One region of the Cytobacillus sp. OWB-43 genome, then DNA from elsewhere that is predicted to be linked to it. Evidence: riboswitches for the same ligand, from Rfam matches in the RefSeq annotation. Region 1 holds a riboswitch; each other region holds the start of a gene.
What was found. A riboswitch is a leader RNA that binds a small molecule or an ion and turns the genes downstream of it on or off. The one in region 1 is predicted to bind lysine.
Positions count from the first base shown of each region.

Region 2: linked by a shared signal. The riboswitch ahead of U9M49_RS09530 (aspartate kinase) and the one ahead of U9M49_RS19865 (Na+/H+ antiporter NhaC family protein) in region 1 are both predicted to bind lysine.
Region 3: linked by a shared signal. The riboswitch ahead of U9M49_RS12260 (transporter substrate-binding domain-containing protein) and the one ahead of U9M49_RS19865 (Na+/H+ antiporter NhaC family protein) in region 1 are both predicted to bind lysine.

Region 1 is NZ_JAYEFF010000007.1:141,957-147,915, reverse strand. It holds gene U9M49_RS19880 (iron ABC transporter permease) at 1-1,849, shown strand, start outside; gene U9M49_RS19875 (DUF72 domain-containing protein) at 2,173-3,018, shown strand; gene U9M49_RS19870 (YunC family protein) at 3,080-3,382, shown strand; lysine riboswitch at 3,507-3,691, shown strand; gene U9M49_RS19865 (Na+/H+ antiporter NhaC family protein) at 3,864-5,435, shown strand; gene U9M49_RS19860 (ABC transporter substrate-binding protein) at 5,915-5,959, shown strand, end outside.
Region 2 is NZ_JAYEFF010000001.1:1,930,800-1,936,758, forward strand. It holds gene sdhA (succinate dehydrogenase flavoprotein subunit) at 1-699, opposite strand, end outside; gene U9M49_RS09520 (succinate dehydrogenase cytochrome b558 subunit) at 772-1,380, opposite strand; gene U9M49_RS09525 (YslB family protein) at 1,828-2,304, shown strand; gene U9M49_RS09530 (aspartate kinase) at 2,402-3,631, opposite strand; lysine riboswitch at 3,786-3,966, opposite strand; gene uvrC (excinuclease ABC subunit UvrC) at 4,036-5,808, opposite strand; gene trxA (thioredoxin) at 5,951-5,959, opposite strand, start outside.
Region 3 is NZ_JAYEFF010000002.1:499,814-505,772, forward strand. It holds gene U9M49_RS12240 (methylated-DNA--[protein]-cysteine S-methyltransferase) at 1-225, opposite strand, end outside; gene U9M49_RS12245 (iron-containing alcohol dehydrogenase family protein) at 360-1,568, shown strand; gene U9M49_RS12250 (amino acid ABC transporter ATP-binding protein) at 1,808-2,542, opposite strand; gene U9M49_RS12255 (amino acid ABC transporter permease) at 2,567-3,325, opposite strand; gene U9M49_RS12260 (transporter substrate-binding domain-containing protein) at 3,508-4,353, opposite strand; lysine riboswitch at 4,483-4,667, opposite strand; gene U9M49_RS12265 (methyl-accepting chemotaxis protein) at 4,798-5,959, opposite strand, start outside.

The DNA of each region.
Region 1 (5,959 bases):
ACTGAATTTTCTCCTTTATAGTAGAATGCCGAGGTTTTTAATTGGTTGTTTAGTTGGAGCTGCACTTGCCGTAGCAGGGATGTTATTACAAACAATGACAAGAAACCCACTCGCAAGTGCAAGTACACTAGGCATTCATGCAGGAGCATTTTTCTTTGTTGTTCTTTTTTCCATTTTCTTTCCTTCTATAAAGGGTGCCTTTCCATTTTTGGTGACGATGCTTGGAGGAATCATAGCAGCTTTAATTGTTAGTTTTTTAGTAGGTAGAGCATTGGATCCTATTAGAATCGCATTAACTGGATTGATAGTAACAATGTTGTTTTCTTCATTTACTAGTGCCCTGCAGCTTTTATATGAAAATGAAGTGTCCGGGTTATTTTTATGGGGAGCGGGAACATTGTTACAGCTTGATTGGAGTGGCGTTCAATTTGCTTTGCCATGGGTTCTCTTCACTCTTCTTTTTGCCTTTATAATAGGTCATCGTTTTGACGCTTTACTGTTGGGGGAAGATGTAGCTGTAGGATTAGGACAAAATGTGATGATAAGTAAATTAATAGGTTGGGGCATTGCAATTATATTAGCTGCTGTCTCTGTTACAGTAGTAGGCCCAATTGGCTTTGTTGGTATTATGGCTCCACATATTGTTCGTTTAATGGGATTTAGAAAGCATCGATCCATGCTAATAGGAAATATAGTGGTCGGTGCAGGCTTACTCATATGTGCTGACATCTTTGTTCGTATGATATCTAGTATGTCTGAGTTACCTGTAGGAGCAATGACGGCCATTATAGGAGCACCTTGGTTAGTCTATTTAGCCTTAAAGATAAGTAGGAAAACGAGAACTGCTGGAGGAGCATTAGAGGGGAAAGTGCGAATTAAGCATGTTAAAAGATTTTATGTCCTCATATCTCTCGCCGTTCTTGGATTAGTAGGGTTTAGCCTTTCGTTTGGGGGAACAAGTTTCACTAGTCTTTTAGAATTGCCAAGAGAATTGATGTATAATACCTTCGTTTGGGATTTTCGCTTGCCTCGAGTGGTTGTCAGCTTCGGAATTGGTATGATGATGGCGGCTAGCGGTTTAATGATGCAGACTGTTTTACGAAACCCACTTGCTGACGCTTCTGTTTTAGGTGTGACTTCAGGTGCAAGTGTAGTGGCGATGTTGGTTCTCATTGTTTTTCCACAAGCCCCCTTTGTCCTTATTCCAATTGGTGCATTAATTGGTGCACTTATCACAATGGGAATTGTATTGTTTATTAGTGCGCGGAGCGGTTATCAACCGATGATTCTATTATTAATGGGTGTTGCTGTATCCGCGGTAGGTTCTGCTATTATACAGATTTTATTAGTACGTGCGAACCTTCATGCATCACAAGCTTTAACATGGCTTGCTGGTAGCACCTATGGGACAAGCTGGAGTGATCTAGTAATTGTGATGATAACATCGTTACTACTATTTCCGGTTATTCTCTATATGGCCAATACATTCGAGATCTTATCATTGAGTGATGAACTATCCATTGGTTTAGGTGTGAAAACAAGTAAAATGCGTATGTTTATGATTATACTAGCTGTTATGTTGTCAAGCATCAGTGTATCAGTGGTTGGGGCAATTGGGTTTATCGGTTTACTAGCTCCACATATTGCTAGACAACTGGTCGGTCCGAAGCTACTACAATTACTGCCATTAACCATAGTAATTGGCGGGATTTTACTTATTTCAGCTGATTTTCTTGGAAGAGTCGTTTTAGCTCCGAAAGAAATACCTGCTGGAATAATTGTTTCTTTAATTGGTGCACCATACTTACTTTATTTATTGAAAAAAACGAACAAAATCAAAGCGAGTTAACCTGTTTAATAAAAAATAATCTGATCAATGGTTCGGGTTATTTTTTTTTCTTTTTAACTCATAGTAAAAAACGAATATTTGATTTATACCATTTCCATAAGTTACTTTTTCTATATGCTTATCCTTATTACTGTGTAAGGGTTCCTTTTTCGATACCGATGAACAATCACAAAATAAGAAAATGGGCCAATGAAATGTTCTAAGAATCTTCTTTTCTGTTTTGACTGATTCTTTTTCACTTATTTCATTGCCCTTCTTGTTTATGGTTATATCCTTTAGGTAAAATAATCAGTATGAAGATTATTGGTAGATGAGGTGATGGAATGATTAGGATTGGTTTAACTGGATGGGGAGATCATGACAGCCTATATACGGAGCGTATATCTAACCGAGATAAACTATTAGAATATGGCGCTCATTTTCCAACAGTTGAGGTAGACGCTTCCTTTTATGCCGTACAGCCAGAAAGGAACGGGGAAAAGTGGGTGAGGGAAACGCCTGCTTCATTTAAATTTGTTGTGAAAGCTTATCAGGGGATGACGGGGCATCAAAGGGGGGAGATTCCTTTTGAGACAAAGGAAGAAATGTTTGCTGCTTTTAAAGCGTCGCTTGCCCCTTATATAAGAGAAAATAAGTTAGCGATGGTCCTATTTCAATTTCCACCGTGGTTTAATTGTAAAAAGGAAAACGTGCAATATTTACGCTGGTGTAAACAGCAAATGGGAGAAATACCATGTGCTGTTGAATTTCGTCATCAGTCTTGGTATCAAGATGCGTTTATAGAAGGTACTTTAAATTTTATCAAGGAAGAGAAATGGATACATACCGTTTGTGATGAACCACAAGCAGGGGAGGGGTCTGTTCCAATTGTGATGCATACTTGCGGTAATCCAATTGTACTAGTCCGCTTGCACGGTCGTAATGTTCATGGATGGCAAAATAAAAAACAACCAAATTGGCGTGAAGTTCGCTATCTATACCGTTATAATCACCAGGAATTATTGGAGTGGGCAGAGCGATTAAAGCAATTACAAAAAGAGGCGAAGGAGGTCTATGTACTATTTAATAATAATTCTGGTGGTGACGCAGCGGATAATGCGAAGGAAATTCTAGAAATATTAGGAATTGAATATGAGGGATTAGCTCCAAAACAACTCGGTTTATTTTAACTAATGAGTACACCGAATCTCTACCTATAACATAAATTGTTAAAGGGAAGGGGGGACGGTCATGGTTGAATTAAAGCCTGTTATTTTGGATGGTCATACGTTTATGACTGTATCCGTTGAGCTGCCAAAAACTAATTTGTTAGTCGTATCAAATGATAAAGGATATATCATGTGTGGTGCATTAGACGTTGCGTTATTAAATGAAAAATTAAAAGATCGCCATGTCATTGCTGGTAGAGCAGTAGGGGTAAAAACGATTCAACAGCTAATAGATGCACCACTTGAATCAGTCACTTTTGCTGCAGAGGAATTAGGCATTAAAAAAGGGATGATCGGTAGAGAAGCGCTATTAAGAATGGTATAGGTTATAGTATCCTACTATATCTTAAAAATAATAAATTTATGAATATTTTAGGTTTTGATAGAGTTTTGCATAAATAATTATATTTTGATATAATGTATAACAATTGAATAATGCCTTATCAATCCGATGGGGTAGAGGCGCAAATCATCATTAGTAATCAATGTGAGGATGACAACAGTGAACTTTGATAAAAGGGAGATTTGCCGAAGCAAATAGGTACGTCAATATTTATTTGTTGGGGTTGCTCTTAATAGGAGTAACACTGTCATTATGGAGGTATATTAACCATAATGGGGAGCTACAGTCGTGATGGAGAATAACGTTACTTCTTGAAGGGTAATGATAGAATCTCTATCGTTACTCTTTTTTTATTATCAATTAAGGATCAAAGAAAAGTGGAGGATACCTTTCTCTGATCGTTAATTGATATGAGACGCATTCGTTCATGTCTATAGCTCCTATACTAATAGGAGGTCTTTTTATGACAGGTACATTTATTTCTGTGCTGCCACCTTTGGTAGCGATGCTTTTGGTTATACTAACAAAAAGGGTGATTCTCTCCCTTGGTTTAGGGGCGTTAACAGCAGCTATCATAATTGGAGGATATCAACCGCTAGATACGCTACAAATATTTTTCTCGTCGTTTATAGCACTTTTTATAACAGATGAAGGGTTAAATACTTGGAATATATTCATTCTATTATTCTTACTTATTCTTGGTAGCATTACTGCATTTATTTCACTATCGGGTGGTAGTCGTGCCTTTGGTGAATGGGCAATGAAGCGTGTGAAAACGAGAGTGGGTGCACAGTTATTAACCGTAGTTTTAGGTATGATTTTGTTTATAGATGATTATTTTAATGCGCTAACAGTTGGACAGGTATCTCGACCTGTTACCGATCGACAAAAAGTATCACGTGTAAAGCTTGCATATTTAATTGATTCAACATCCGCACCTTTATGTGTTATTTCGCCTATATCAAGTTGGGGAGCATCAATTATCGCCTTAATTGGCTCGATTTTAGTGTCTCATAAAATAACTGATTATAGTGCTTTCTCTGCTTTCATGCAAATCATTCCGTTAAATTTTTATGTGTGGGCGGCAATCATAATGGTGTTTATCATAGTTGTTGGGCAAATTGACTTTGGTCCGATGAAGAAACATGAGAAACAAGCTATTGAACAAGGAATTCTATTTGATAAGAAGAAACAGTTGAAAGACGAAGTTCAAGAAGAATTACCTATTAGTACGAAAGGGACTGTTGGTCATCTTGTTTGGCCAATCATTGTTTTATTTATTGGAACAGTGAGTATGATGGCTTGGACAGGCATTAATGGTGCAGAGGGGAATGTGTCGTTAGTATCCTTATTAGAAAACACAGATGTGGCCTTATCATTAATTGTCGGAGGATTATTGAGTTTAGCTGTTGCTTACGTACAATTTGCTCAAGTATTAAAGAAAGATGATAAACTAACGAGTAATTTTTATTTGAAAGCTACATGGGTTGGGATGAAATCTATGTTTGGATCAGTATTGATCTTAATTTTTGCCTGGTTACTCGGAGATTTGATTAGTCAACTAGGTACAGGGGAGTACTTGGCTAGCGTTATTAATCAATCGAATCTGAGTCATGATTTTATCCCTGTTATCCTATTTATTATTGCGGCACTTATGGCATTTAGTACAGGTACATCTTGGGGATCATTTGGCATTCTTCTTCCAATAGCTGGTGATATTGCTGTAGCTACAGATATATCCTTGCTGATTCCTGCAATGGCAGCTGTACTTGGAGGTGCAGTATTCGGAGATCATGCTTCACCGATTTCTGATACTTCTATTTTATCCGCCACAGGTGCAGGGAGTAATTTGATTGACCATGTCATTACACAGTTTCCTTATGCCTTTACAGCAGCTGTTGCTGCGGCCATCTCTTATATCATTTTGGGTGTAAGTGGAAGTGTAATCATTGCATTAGCTGCTTTGATTGTTATGATGGCGGGGATTTTCCTTGTTGTTAAAATGTTCGGTACAAAAACCGAGAAGATGATATAATAATTCTTTTGAACAATATAGGAAGGAGGAATGAACTCGTCGGTTCATTCCTCTTTTTCTATCCTACAAGTCTAAAATCACTACATAAGCAAAGTTATTTTACTTTATATAAAAGTAGCTAGTTATTTTTAATTGCTAATTATTAACAATTAACTGAACTACATTATACCTATCTACTATTAATTATTTTATGAATATAATGATAGAGTTTTACAAACAAAACATAGTAAAGAGAAACCCTTTAACGCTCTAAACTATTAATAGATTTCTAAATATTAATATTATTCACAAAGATTGTTTTGACAGATGAATAAAATGATACTATACTATTTTTAGATTTATAGCAATTATCAGAAAAATATTACATTTTGGTTATTTTAGTCTACTTTTTTTGTGTGGTATCTTTTCTTGTGGGGTTTATATGGGGGATTTGAACCATGCTCTTAGTTGTTGGAATAATCAAAAAAAGGGGGATCATTATGTTATTTAAAAAGAGAATGACCGCTGTTCTTTTAGCTTCTACC
Region 2 (5,959 bases), on a different contig from region 1:
AATGAACTCACCATTTGCATAATACGCGCCTTGTTGATAAACGATTGATGCAGCAGAGCCTGTATTAATAATAGAGTTAGTTGATTTACCAAAAATAATTCCCGGTCCACCAGAAGCCATAATGACAGCATCTGCTGCGAATGATTGGATTTCCATTGTTTGTAGGTTTTGCGCTACTACCCCGCGACAAACTCCGTCATCATCAATGACAGTTCCCAAGAACTCCCACCCCTCATATTTTGTTACTAACCCTGCTACTTCGTGACGACGCACTTGCTCATCCAATGCATAAAGCAATTGTTGACCTGTTGTCGCACCAGCAAAAGCAGTACGGTGATGCTGTGTTCCGCCAAAGCGTCTAAAATCTAATAACCCTTCAGGTGTACGGTTGAACATAACACCCATACGGTCGAATAAGTGAATAATTCCAGGTGCTGCTTCTGCCATTGCCTTAACTGGAGGTTGGTTAGCTAAGAAGTCACCACCATAAATTGTATCATCAAAGTGAATCCAAGGAGAATCCCCTTCACCTTTTGTATTTACTGCTCCGTTAATACCACCTTGGGCACAAACAGAGTGAGAACGTTTAACCGGCACTAAAGAAAATAATTCTACTTGTCCGCCAGCTTCAGCAATTTTAACAGTTGCCATCAATCCGGCTAATCCGCCACCGACAACAATAACCTTTCCTTTACCCATATCTGACTCACTCCCTTAATACTAATACCTCTAAAAAAAACCGAACAAATTATAGAAAAATGTATGTATTCATTACACGAAAGCAAAAATAGCACGAATACCTACAATTGATAATGCGATAAAAATGACTAAAGTTACATAAGTTGAAATCAATTGTGATCTAGGAGATACTGTAATTCCCCAGCTTACCATGAAGGACCATAAACCATTTGCAAAGTGGAAAATTGCAGATAATACACCAACGATGTAAAATGCTAACATGAATGGGCTAGACAAAATATCAGCCATCATATCATAATTTACTTCGGCACCGAACATTGCTGCAATACGAGTCTCCCAAACATGCCAAACGATGAAAATCAATGTAATTACACCGGTTACACGTTGAACTAAGAACATCCAGTTTCGGAAAAATCCGAATCTTGAAGTGTTATTTTTTGCTGTAAACGCAATGTAAAGACCGTAAATTGCATGATATAACAAAGGTAAGAAAATAATAAATATTTCTAGGAAATATCTAAAAGGAAGACTTTCCATGAAATGTGATGCGCTATTAAATGCCTCTTCTCCCCTAGTTGCAAAATGGTTCACTACTAAGTGTTGGATCAGAAAGACCCCAACAGGTATAACTCCAAGTAATGAATGCAATCTGCGATTTAAAAACTCTCGATTACCCGCCATAAGTTTACCCCCTTGAATTTGTAGCATGACACGCTGAATATGTACATAACAAATCCTTCGCATCACTAAGAAAATGCAAATCATTTTCAAAACATTTATATGACATGTCCATTTTACTCCCATCGCCCATTAGCGTCAAGAAAACGGATACAGATTTTGTCGATATTACGAAAATTTTTTCTATTCTAGTTTCACTCAAAAAACCAATGATATAGTTTTTTCAACCCTATTTGGCGGTATATTAAAATAGCTTAAATCACGCAATAATATTCATATTTTACGCATAAAAATGCATTTACATTAGATTATTATTAGTGTTAAGATTATTCCCATAATTTACACCAGTTTTACAAACTAAAAATTTTTCCCTTTTCACTGTACGTATTCGTTTTTTCCAAGTAAATTGTATATATTAGACTTTATGAAAGAGGGGAGATTTAGCATAATATGCCATCTCAAGAAGCCCAAATAGAACAAACCGAAAACATGGCAGAATCAATTGAACCAAACAAAGAAATGATTTCATCCTTTGGCTATGAATTAATTAGAGAAGAACTTTTACATGATTTACTAGGTAAAGACGCACCAGATATCTTATACTGGGCAGGCAAGAGACTAGCACGTAAATATCCTCTTCAAACAGAAGAAGACTTATTCAGCTTCTTTGTCGAGGCTGGTTGGGGAAAATTAACGAAAAACCTCGAAAACAAAAAAGAAATCGAATACGAGTTAACAAGTGAAGTCATTCAAAAGCGCTGTAAAGAAAATGCTCACGCAACATTCCAATTAGAAGCTGGTTTTATTGCTCAACAAATCGAACAGAAAAAAGAAGTGATTTGCGAAACATTCGAGCACCCACGTAAAAAAGGTGGAAAGGTCCTCTTCACAGTCAAATGGGATAAAAAGGACATTATCCACACCTAATAAATATACCCAACAGTAAAAAAAATCCAAACATCATTCTTTTTAAGGCGTTTAAATGGTGTTTGGATTTTCCTATCTTATACTACTGCTAGCTCATTTAATTTTTTATTAAATCCCCAGCTAAATTAAACGTTTGATGTAAAGCTTGAGCAGCATTTAACATATGCGCTTGGTCGATCACAGCCGAGACCTTTATTTCAGATGTACTGACCATCTTTACAACGATGTTATTAGCAGCTAATACATTAAACATCTCCGCTGCTACTCCTGGGTTTGAAATCATTCCTGAACCGACAATCGAGATTTTCGCCAATTGTGATTCCCATTCAATCTGATCATAACTTAAGGCTTCTCGATTTTTTTCTAGTATTTTCACAGTCTCTGTAAGATCTTGGTTTTTAATTGAAAAAGATAAGCCTGATGATTTATCATCTGTAATACTTTGTATAATAATATCAACATTTATATGTTCTTTCGCCAAGAGTGAAAAGATGGATGAAAGGCTTATTAAAGGGTCTTTAATCCCTAGGACAGATACCCTTGTAATATCATCTTCAAAAGCAACCCCTCTAACAACTAAGTTCTCTTCCATTTCCGCAACCTCCTCAATAATTGTTCCTTCTTCTCGTTCCATACTGGAACGTACTTCAAGCTTTACATTGTAATTTTTTGCAAACTCAACTGCTCTTGGGTGTAGAACGCCTGCACCAAGATTAGCTAATTCAAGCATTTCATCGTAAGAGATTGATGGAAGCTTTCTTGCATTTTTTATATAGCGTGGATCAGTTGTGAATACACCTGTTACATCAGTGTATATATCACATTTGTCCGCTTTTAATACTGCTGCAAGAGCCACGGCTGTTGTATCAGAGCCACCCCGACCTAATGTCGTTATTTGGCCAGTCTCACTTAAACCTTGAAAACCCGCTACGATAACAATTCTCCCTTTCTTTAACTCTTGTGAAACAGGCTTTGTGTCAATATCAGTGATTCTTGCGTCACCATGTACTGATTCCGTTTTAATCCCTGCTTGCCAGCCTGTATAGGAAGTTGCCTCATAACCTTTGGAATTTAATGCAATTGTTAATAAGGAGATTGTAACTTGCTCACCTGTAGATAACAACATATCCATTTCTCTCTTACTTGGAGCAGGTGATAATTCTTTTGCCATACCAACTAATTGATCAGTCGTTTTGCCCATAGCCGACACAACGACAACGATATCATTACCATTATTTTTTTCTTCAATGACACGGTTGGCTACATTTTGAATATGATCAACCGAGCCTACGGAGGTTCCACCAAATTTTTGTACAATTAAGCCCACTTTTCTCCCCTACTTTCAAGTCATTCGTTTTTATTCCCTGCCGCCTGTATGTACAACCAACACATTTCTACCCATATTCGGCATAAAAAAAAGCAATGAGATGAAACCCATCCCATTGCTGTGTAGTCAAACGTATGAACAATCTACGCACACACAGTGAGATAGCCCTCCAAGACAGATAGTCTTGACAATCCTGCATTTATTCAATGCAGAACCAGCGAAGAAAATATTGAGTCTTTCTTCACTTCGGCGAATATTCCCTTTCAAAGTCCTTCAAACGAAGCTCAATCTTCTAAGGAACTTTTACTAATGAAACTCGCACCTCTACCTTCACTTTCAAGTTAAAAAGTGATTTGATATAAAGTTAAAAACACTATACCATATTTGTTTTTTTCAGACAATGTCTATTCATGTAACTTTTCATAAAGTTCTTGTGCAACTTTTAATGGTAAGCCAGATTCCCTAAGGTCTTCTACACTAGCTGATTTCATTTTTTTTACAGAACCAAAATCTTTTAATAACTGCTTTTTTCTTTTTTCCCCAATACCATCAATTTCATCAAGAAGTGACTGAAATGCACTCTTTCCACGAACTTGTCTATGAAATGTAATCGCAAATCGATGCACTTCATCTTGAATACGTTGTAATAAATAAAATTCCTGGCTATTTCGAGCGAGGGGAATGATCATTAATGGATTTCCATAAAGAAGTTGAGATGTTTTATGCTTATCATCTTTGACTAATCCTGCTAGTGGAATATCTAAACCGAGTTCATTCTCAAGCACATCTCGAACGACTTCAACATGTCCTTTTCCACCATCAATGATAATTAAATCAGGTAGGGGTAGCCCTTCTTTTAAAACCCGGCTATATCTCCGTCTCGTCACTTCCCTCATAGATTCATAATCATCTGGTCCTTTAACTGACTTAATCTTATATTTCCGATACTCCCTTTTTGCAGGCTTACCATCGATAAAGACAATCATTGCTGAGACAGCATCGGTACCCTGGATATTGGAGTTATCAAAAGCTTCAATGCGATAGGGTGTGTAAATTCCTAGCTCCTCACCTAAGCTTTCTATTGCATTCACCGTTCTTTTCTCATCACGTTCAATAAGCGAGAATTTTTCTTTTAAAGCAATCTTTGCATTTTTATAGGCAAGTTTCACTAGTTCTTTTTTTCTCCCTCTTTGAGGAATAAATATTTTCACATCCAAAAGCTGCTCAGCCATCGTCACATCAACAGAGTCTGGCAAGTAGATTTCCTTTGGTTTAAAATGGTTAGCTTGTTCATAAAAACGGCCGAGATAGGTGAGCATCTCTTCTTCAGGCTCATTATAGATTGGAAACATAGACACATCTCTTTCAATGAGTTTCCCTTGCCTAATAAAGAATACTTGTACACACATCCAACCCTTATCAACCGCATAAGCAAACACATCTCGGTCTGTAAAATCCGTCATCGTAATCTTTTGTTTTTCCATCGTCGTTTCTATATGGATAATTTTATCTCTGAAATCTTTTGCTTTCTCAAACTCTAGCGCTGCGGACGCTTCTTCCATTTTCGTTGAGAGTTCTTTTTTGATCTCTTTATAACCACCATTTAAGAAGCGAGTAATCTCATCTGTCATTTGTTTGTATGTGTCAGATTTTACTTCATTTACACAAGGAGCTAGACATTGTCCGATATGGTAGTAGAGACAAACTCTATCTGGTAAGGTGTTACATTTTCTTAAAGGATAAAGGCGATCTAATAATCTCTTTGTTTCATTGGCCGCCTGCACATTTGGATATGGACCAAAATATTTACCTTTGTCTTTTTTTACTTTTCTCGTGGTAATTAATCTCGGATGTCTTTCATTTGTTAATTTAATAAAAGGATAACTCTTATCATCCTTTAACATGACATTATATTTGGGGTCATGCTTTTTAATTAAATTTAACTCTAATAATAATGCTTCCATATCGGAAGAGGTCACGATATATTCAAAATCTTCAATTTCATTTACCAGCCTTAATGTCTTTCCATCATGCGAACCGGTAAAATAGGACTTAACCCGATTACGAAGCACTTTCGCCTTACCGACATAAATAATTGTCCCTTGGCGATCTTTCATTAAATAACAACCTGGTTGAGCAGGTAATAAAGGTAATTTATTTTTTATATTATCATTCATAATTAGCTGTCACATCCATACCTAAAAAGAATATCATTGCAGGAGGAAACCATACCCTTCTTACTGATTTTGCCATACTTGTACTGTAAAAAAACCCCGATCTTCTAAAAGTAGAAGCCGGGGTTTGTTTTTATGGTACTTCTTATGCACC
Region 3 (5,959 bases), on a different contig from region 1:
GGTTGTCCCATTGAGCTCATAAGTAATTTCAAATGCTTCTCTCTTCCCTTGAAAATATTCCTCTAATTGCTGTACACATTCCTTTATTACATCTGGCGAGTCATTTCTCAATGGTTCTGCGATTTCCGTTCTATCAAGAAATTGAACAGCTGTGATGGCTTTTTCTGTTCCTTCGATTGCTAGCACACCTACAGGGGAATTTATTTGTACAATCGATTTTTGCATAACAAGCTCACTTCCTCATTTTTTACTTGTATTCTAACACTCTTTCTAAAATTTAGTTAGAGAAAGAAGGAAATCACCTTGTAAGCGCTTAACTATTTATAAGTAAAAAAATATTAGAGGGAGAGGATCAGCGAATGAGTTTATTGAACGCATCATTTCACTTAAATCTACAAACGGATTTAAAATTTGGTTATGAGGTCGTTCAACAAGAGCTTTCAGACAAAATTAAAGCGACAGGAAAGAAGAAGGTCTTCGTTTGTACAGATAAAGGACTGATTTCATCAGGTGTCGTAGAAAAAATTACCCAAGTATTAGAAGATGCATCCATTGAATATGCTGTTTATGCAGAAATCGAGCCCAACCCGTCTGCTCATTCGGTTATGGAAGGCATGAAGAGCTTTCAATTAGAAGGCGCAGACTTGATTATTGCCCTTGGAGGCGGTAGCTCTATGGACTTTGCCAAAGCGCTGGCTGTTGCAGTCACACACCCCGGACATGTACTGGAATATTCTCTTGGCGGTAAGCCAATAGAAGATAAACTACCATTACTTTTTGCGATTCCAACAACAGTTGGTACTGGGTCTGAAGTAACGATTGCAAGTGTCATTACAGATAGCGATGGTGGTAGAAAACTTGTTCTAGGATCTCCTTATCTTGTACCAAAAGTTGTGTTTGTGGACCCGGCACTCACACTTGGATTGCCACGAAAGCATGTTGCTGCTACAGGGGCTGATGCACTTGTCCATGCCATTGAATCTTATGTATCATTACCAGCTAATCCTTTTACAGATGCTCTTGCTCTTCAAGCGATTCGCATGCTCTGGACCTATTTACCACAAACCTATGCTCATGCAGACAATTTAGAAGCAAGGGGGCAAGTCCATCTTGCTAGTACATTGGCTGGCATGTCATTTAGCCTCGGTGGATTAGGGATTGTTCATTCCTTATCACATCCAATGTCTGCACGCTACGGTGTCCCCCATGGACTTTCGAATGCTGTTATACTACCAAAAGTGATTGCCTACAATCTTCCAGCATCAACAGAAAAATATGCAACAATTGCACGCATGATTGATCCATCCTTACATTCCGTTAGTATGCAACAAGCAGGCAAAACTCTTATTCCATTAGTAGAAGAATTAATGTATTCTATTGATATTCCACAAAATTTTGCGCATCTCGACCACCACTTTACAGATGAAGATATCGCCCAACTAGCAGAAGATGCAATGAACGATCATGGAACCGTACATTATAATCCAAGAAAAGCAGTGAAAGAAGATATTGAAGCCATTTATAAAAAGGTCTTACCTGTGAATATAGACGAGAAAATTTATCATTAACTAAGAAAAAAGAGCAGTCCTTCCGAGCTAGACATGAATAAGCTTAATTCTGGAGCGGAAATACGACAGCATAAGTTGATCTTACGAATGTAGTTCATTCATCTTTGTCGCGGCTCAACTTCTACCAAAGGACCGACAAACTTCTGATCCAATTCCAAAGCTTTTAACAACGTTCCGTACGAGAGGCTAAAACTAAAAGAAGCTTGCCCAATTTAATTATTAAATCGGGCAAGCTTCTTTTAGTTACGTGTACGTTGTAGGAAAGCTTTGGTTCTTTCCATTTTGGGGTTATTGAATAGTTGCTCTGGTGTCCCTTCTTCAGCAATGACGCCTTTATCCATGAAGACAACGCGATCCGACACTTCACGGGCGAATTCCATTTCATGGGTGACAATAAGCATGGTCAGGCCTGTGCCAGCCAGTTCCTTCATCACCTTTAACACTTCGCCAACCATTTCAGGATCGAGTGCTGAGGTTGGTTCATCAAACAACATCACATCTGGCTCCATTGAAAGTGCTCTTGCAATCGCCACACGCTGTTTTTGACCTCCGGAAAGCTGTCTTGGTTTAGCTTCTACATAAGCCTCCATCCCGACCACACGCAAATATTTCTTCGCGATTTTTTCTGCTTCCTCTTTTGAACGCTTTAATACTTTTATTTGCCCAACAACACAATTTCCCAATACATTATGGTTATTAAATAGATTAAAAGATTGAAAAACCATGCCGAGATTTTTACGATATTGATGGACATTATGTTTATCGTCGAGGATATTTTCACCGTTATAGATAATTTGTCCACCACTTGGTTTTTCTAATAGATTGACACATCTTAATAGGGTCGATTTCCCAGACCCTGATGAGCCGATGATTGTAACTACTTCTCCTTTATTCACTGAGAAGTTAATATCTTTTAATACTTCATGACTACCAAAAGACTTACTTAACCCTTGAATATCAACAACTGTATTCACTTTTCCAACTCTCCTTTCCGCCACCTATGCTCCTGTTGTTTTCCTTTTGATATCTTCTGCCGTATCCATTTCACCTGCAACGACGTAATTTTCCGGTCCATCCATTCTTCTTTCAATATAGCGTAGAATTAATGTAACGGTATAAGTCATAACGAAATAAATAATACAAACAACAAAGAATGACTCAAAGTAGCGGAAATTATTCCCTGCAATTGAATTCGTTTGGAAAAATAATTCAGATATAGAAATCACGCTTAACACGGCAGTATCTTTTATATTAATGATAAATTGATTACCTGTAGCTGGAAGAATGTTTCGAATGACCTGAGGTAAAACAACATTCATCATTGTTTGCAAATGGTTCATCCCAATGGCTTGGGCTGCCTCATATTGACCTGGGTCGACAGAAATAATCCCTCCACGAACAATCTCAGCCATATAAGCACCCGTGTTAATGGAAACAATAACGATACCAGCAATGAGCGGATCCATTTGATAGCCAAAGGCCATTGCTGCCCCGTAAAAAATAACCATTGCCTGTACAATCATTGGTGTGCCTCTAAAGAATTCAATATAAGCAGATAACAAGAAATTCACTATTTTTAATAACAACCGTTTAGGACCATTCTCAGGTATTGGTATTGTTCGAAGAATGCCTGACAACAAACCAATTAGGGCACCGAAAACGGTACCAATTAAGGCAATGACTAATGTCACACCGGCGCCTCGTAAAAACATTGGCCAATATTCGACAACGATGCGAATAATCCATTCTATACTCATAACAATGATCTCCTTTTCTCTCATCATGATTGGCCATTACCAATCAATCTGCTAAGGATTTGCGCTTCAAAGGTTTAATACGACGGAGAGGATGCGCTACCCTAGTTGTTTATTTCTCATGTCTCTCCTAACCTTCTTCTCGATATAAAACCGGCTACATCTCATGCAGCCGGCTCATTTAGTTATTCTGCCGCTGGCTGATTCTCAATAGCAGCATCCATTAATTCTTTTTGCTCTTCTTCAGAAATATCTGCAAGGATTTCATTGATTTTATCTGTTAATTCGCTACCTTTTTTCACCCCTACTGCAATGGCAGTATCTTCTTCACTTGTCTCAAATCCTTCAGTAAATTCAACCATCGCAAAGTTATCATTAGCAGCTGAAGCACTTACACCTTCCGGACGTTCAGAAACATAGCCGTCAATAATTCCAGACTCTAATGCAACACGCATAGCAGGGAAGCTCTCCATCGCTGTTTGCTGTTGTACGCCGTCAATTTGATCAATTACTGAATAATGAAATGTATTTAATTGGGCAGTAACCTTTGCCCCACTGAAGTCTTGAATGGATGTGGCATTTTCGTAATCGCCACCTTTTTTCACTACCATGACTAAATCAGATTCGTAATAGTTATCGGAAAAATCAATCGTTTCTTTTCGTTCTGCTGTTGGTGACATACCAGCAATAATAGCGTCAATTTTATCTGAACTTAATGATGGTACTAATCCATCCCATTTTGTTTTCACAATTACTAACTCTTTTCCTAAACCTTCTGCTATCTTCTTCGCAATCTCAACATCGTAACCGCCTGCAAACTCTGAATTACCTTCAATTGCTACTGCGCCATTGCTATCATCCATTTGCGTCCAGTTAAATGGCGCATAACCCGCCTCTAGTCCTACGCGAAAAACGTCTTTATCTTTTCCACCTGAACCTGTGCTTCCTTCAGCCTCATCATTTGAACCACAAGCAGCTAGAAACATACTCAGTACTATAGCCATAGCTAGTAAAGCAAATCTCTTTTTCATCTCTATTCCCCCTAATATATTTTTCTACTAATTAAACTATTCCGAATTAAGAAAAAGAATAACAAAAAAAGACCTGAGATGAACTCAGGTCCTTGTTATTCTTCCGCCTAAATCCTCTACTTTTCCCATTTTAGAGATAGTGCACCTTAATAAATCGGGTAAATTTATTAAGACAGTCCTGCAATTATTCACTGCAGACCCAACATGCTATACAAACGGGTATAGCACATTTCGGCGATATTTCCTTCTCTTTAGTCTCATCATGCCTTATCACTCTACTAAAGACTGTTAAATACCGCGCCTCTACCCCACCAGAAAAAGTGAGGTTTATTCAATTTGATATCTATTAGGCTACAATAGTTTAATAGCGTCTGTCAATATAAACTCTATGGAAAATTGGTCCTTTTTTCGCACAACCTTTTGATTAGAGCATAATTACCAATGTTAAGCTTGTTGGCTTGAAGCTAACTCTTTTAACTGTATGCTCAAACGATTAATATCCGCTACCGAATGATTTACGTTTGACACCATCTCATGTTCATCTTCTATGATAGCAACGATTTCCTCTGTAGCTGCGGCGTTCTCCTCTGATATATTTGCCATATTTTCAATCTGCTCTTGAATTTGTTCAAATTTTTCTGTGGCAGCGGAAACTTCATTGACACCTCTCACTAACTCTAAGTTGTTTTCTTGTAATGATGTTTGTATCTCGTTGAAAAAGGCAGATATCTCTGTTAGAAGTGCTTGTCCCTGCTTTACAGCACCTTCCCCTTCAAGAGAGCTTTTACGTGCTTCAAGAGACTGAGTGAAAAGAGTATTCGTCACTTCAGAGATCGCCACCGTGATTTCAGCACTTTGCTCAGCTAACTTCCTTACTTCATCTGCAACGACCGCAAACCCTCGCCCATGCTCTCCGGCTCTTGCTGATTCAATTGCTGCATTTAATGCGAGTAAATTAGTTTGATCGGCAATTTGTTTAATGCCTGCTAATAATTTATTCACTTGTTCCATACTTGAATGAACATCTGATACCGTCGATGCTGTCACACTAATCGTTGTATTTACAGTATTCATATGCGATGTAACATCGACTATCTTATTTAAACCATCTTGTACTTTCTCATTCATATTCTCCGACTTTTCTACGACACCTTCTGAAATGGCAACAGATTCTTTTGTATTTTGTAAAGACTGACTCATAGAATCATTGACAATATTTAAGCTGTTCGCTTCTTCTTGAATACTTGTAGCCATCTGTTGAGCAGCTTCTAATACTTGTTGACTTGACTCATGTATCGTTTCAATATTTTGCTTAAAAAGTCCAATATGATTTTCTAGAGTCACTGTACCTTTATCTATTGAACCAAAGGTGTCTTGCAACTGTATGAGGAGGTCCTTTGACTCCGTTTCTTTTTGCTCTGCTTGGTCAATTAATTCCCTACCCCAACTAGCTAATAAATAAAATAAGTACAAAATCCCGTTGGCGACAAGAATAATAGTAAAAATACTCCGGACACTATTACTTTCTCCTAATAACTGATGGCCAATTATAAAGTAGGTAGCAATAAAACTAACATTATAGAATACAGAAAAAGCAACAATCATT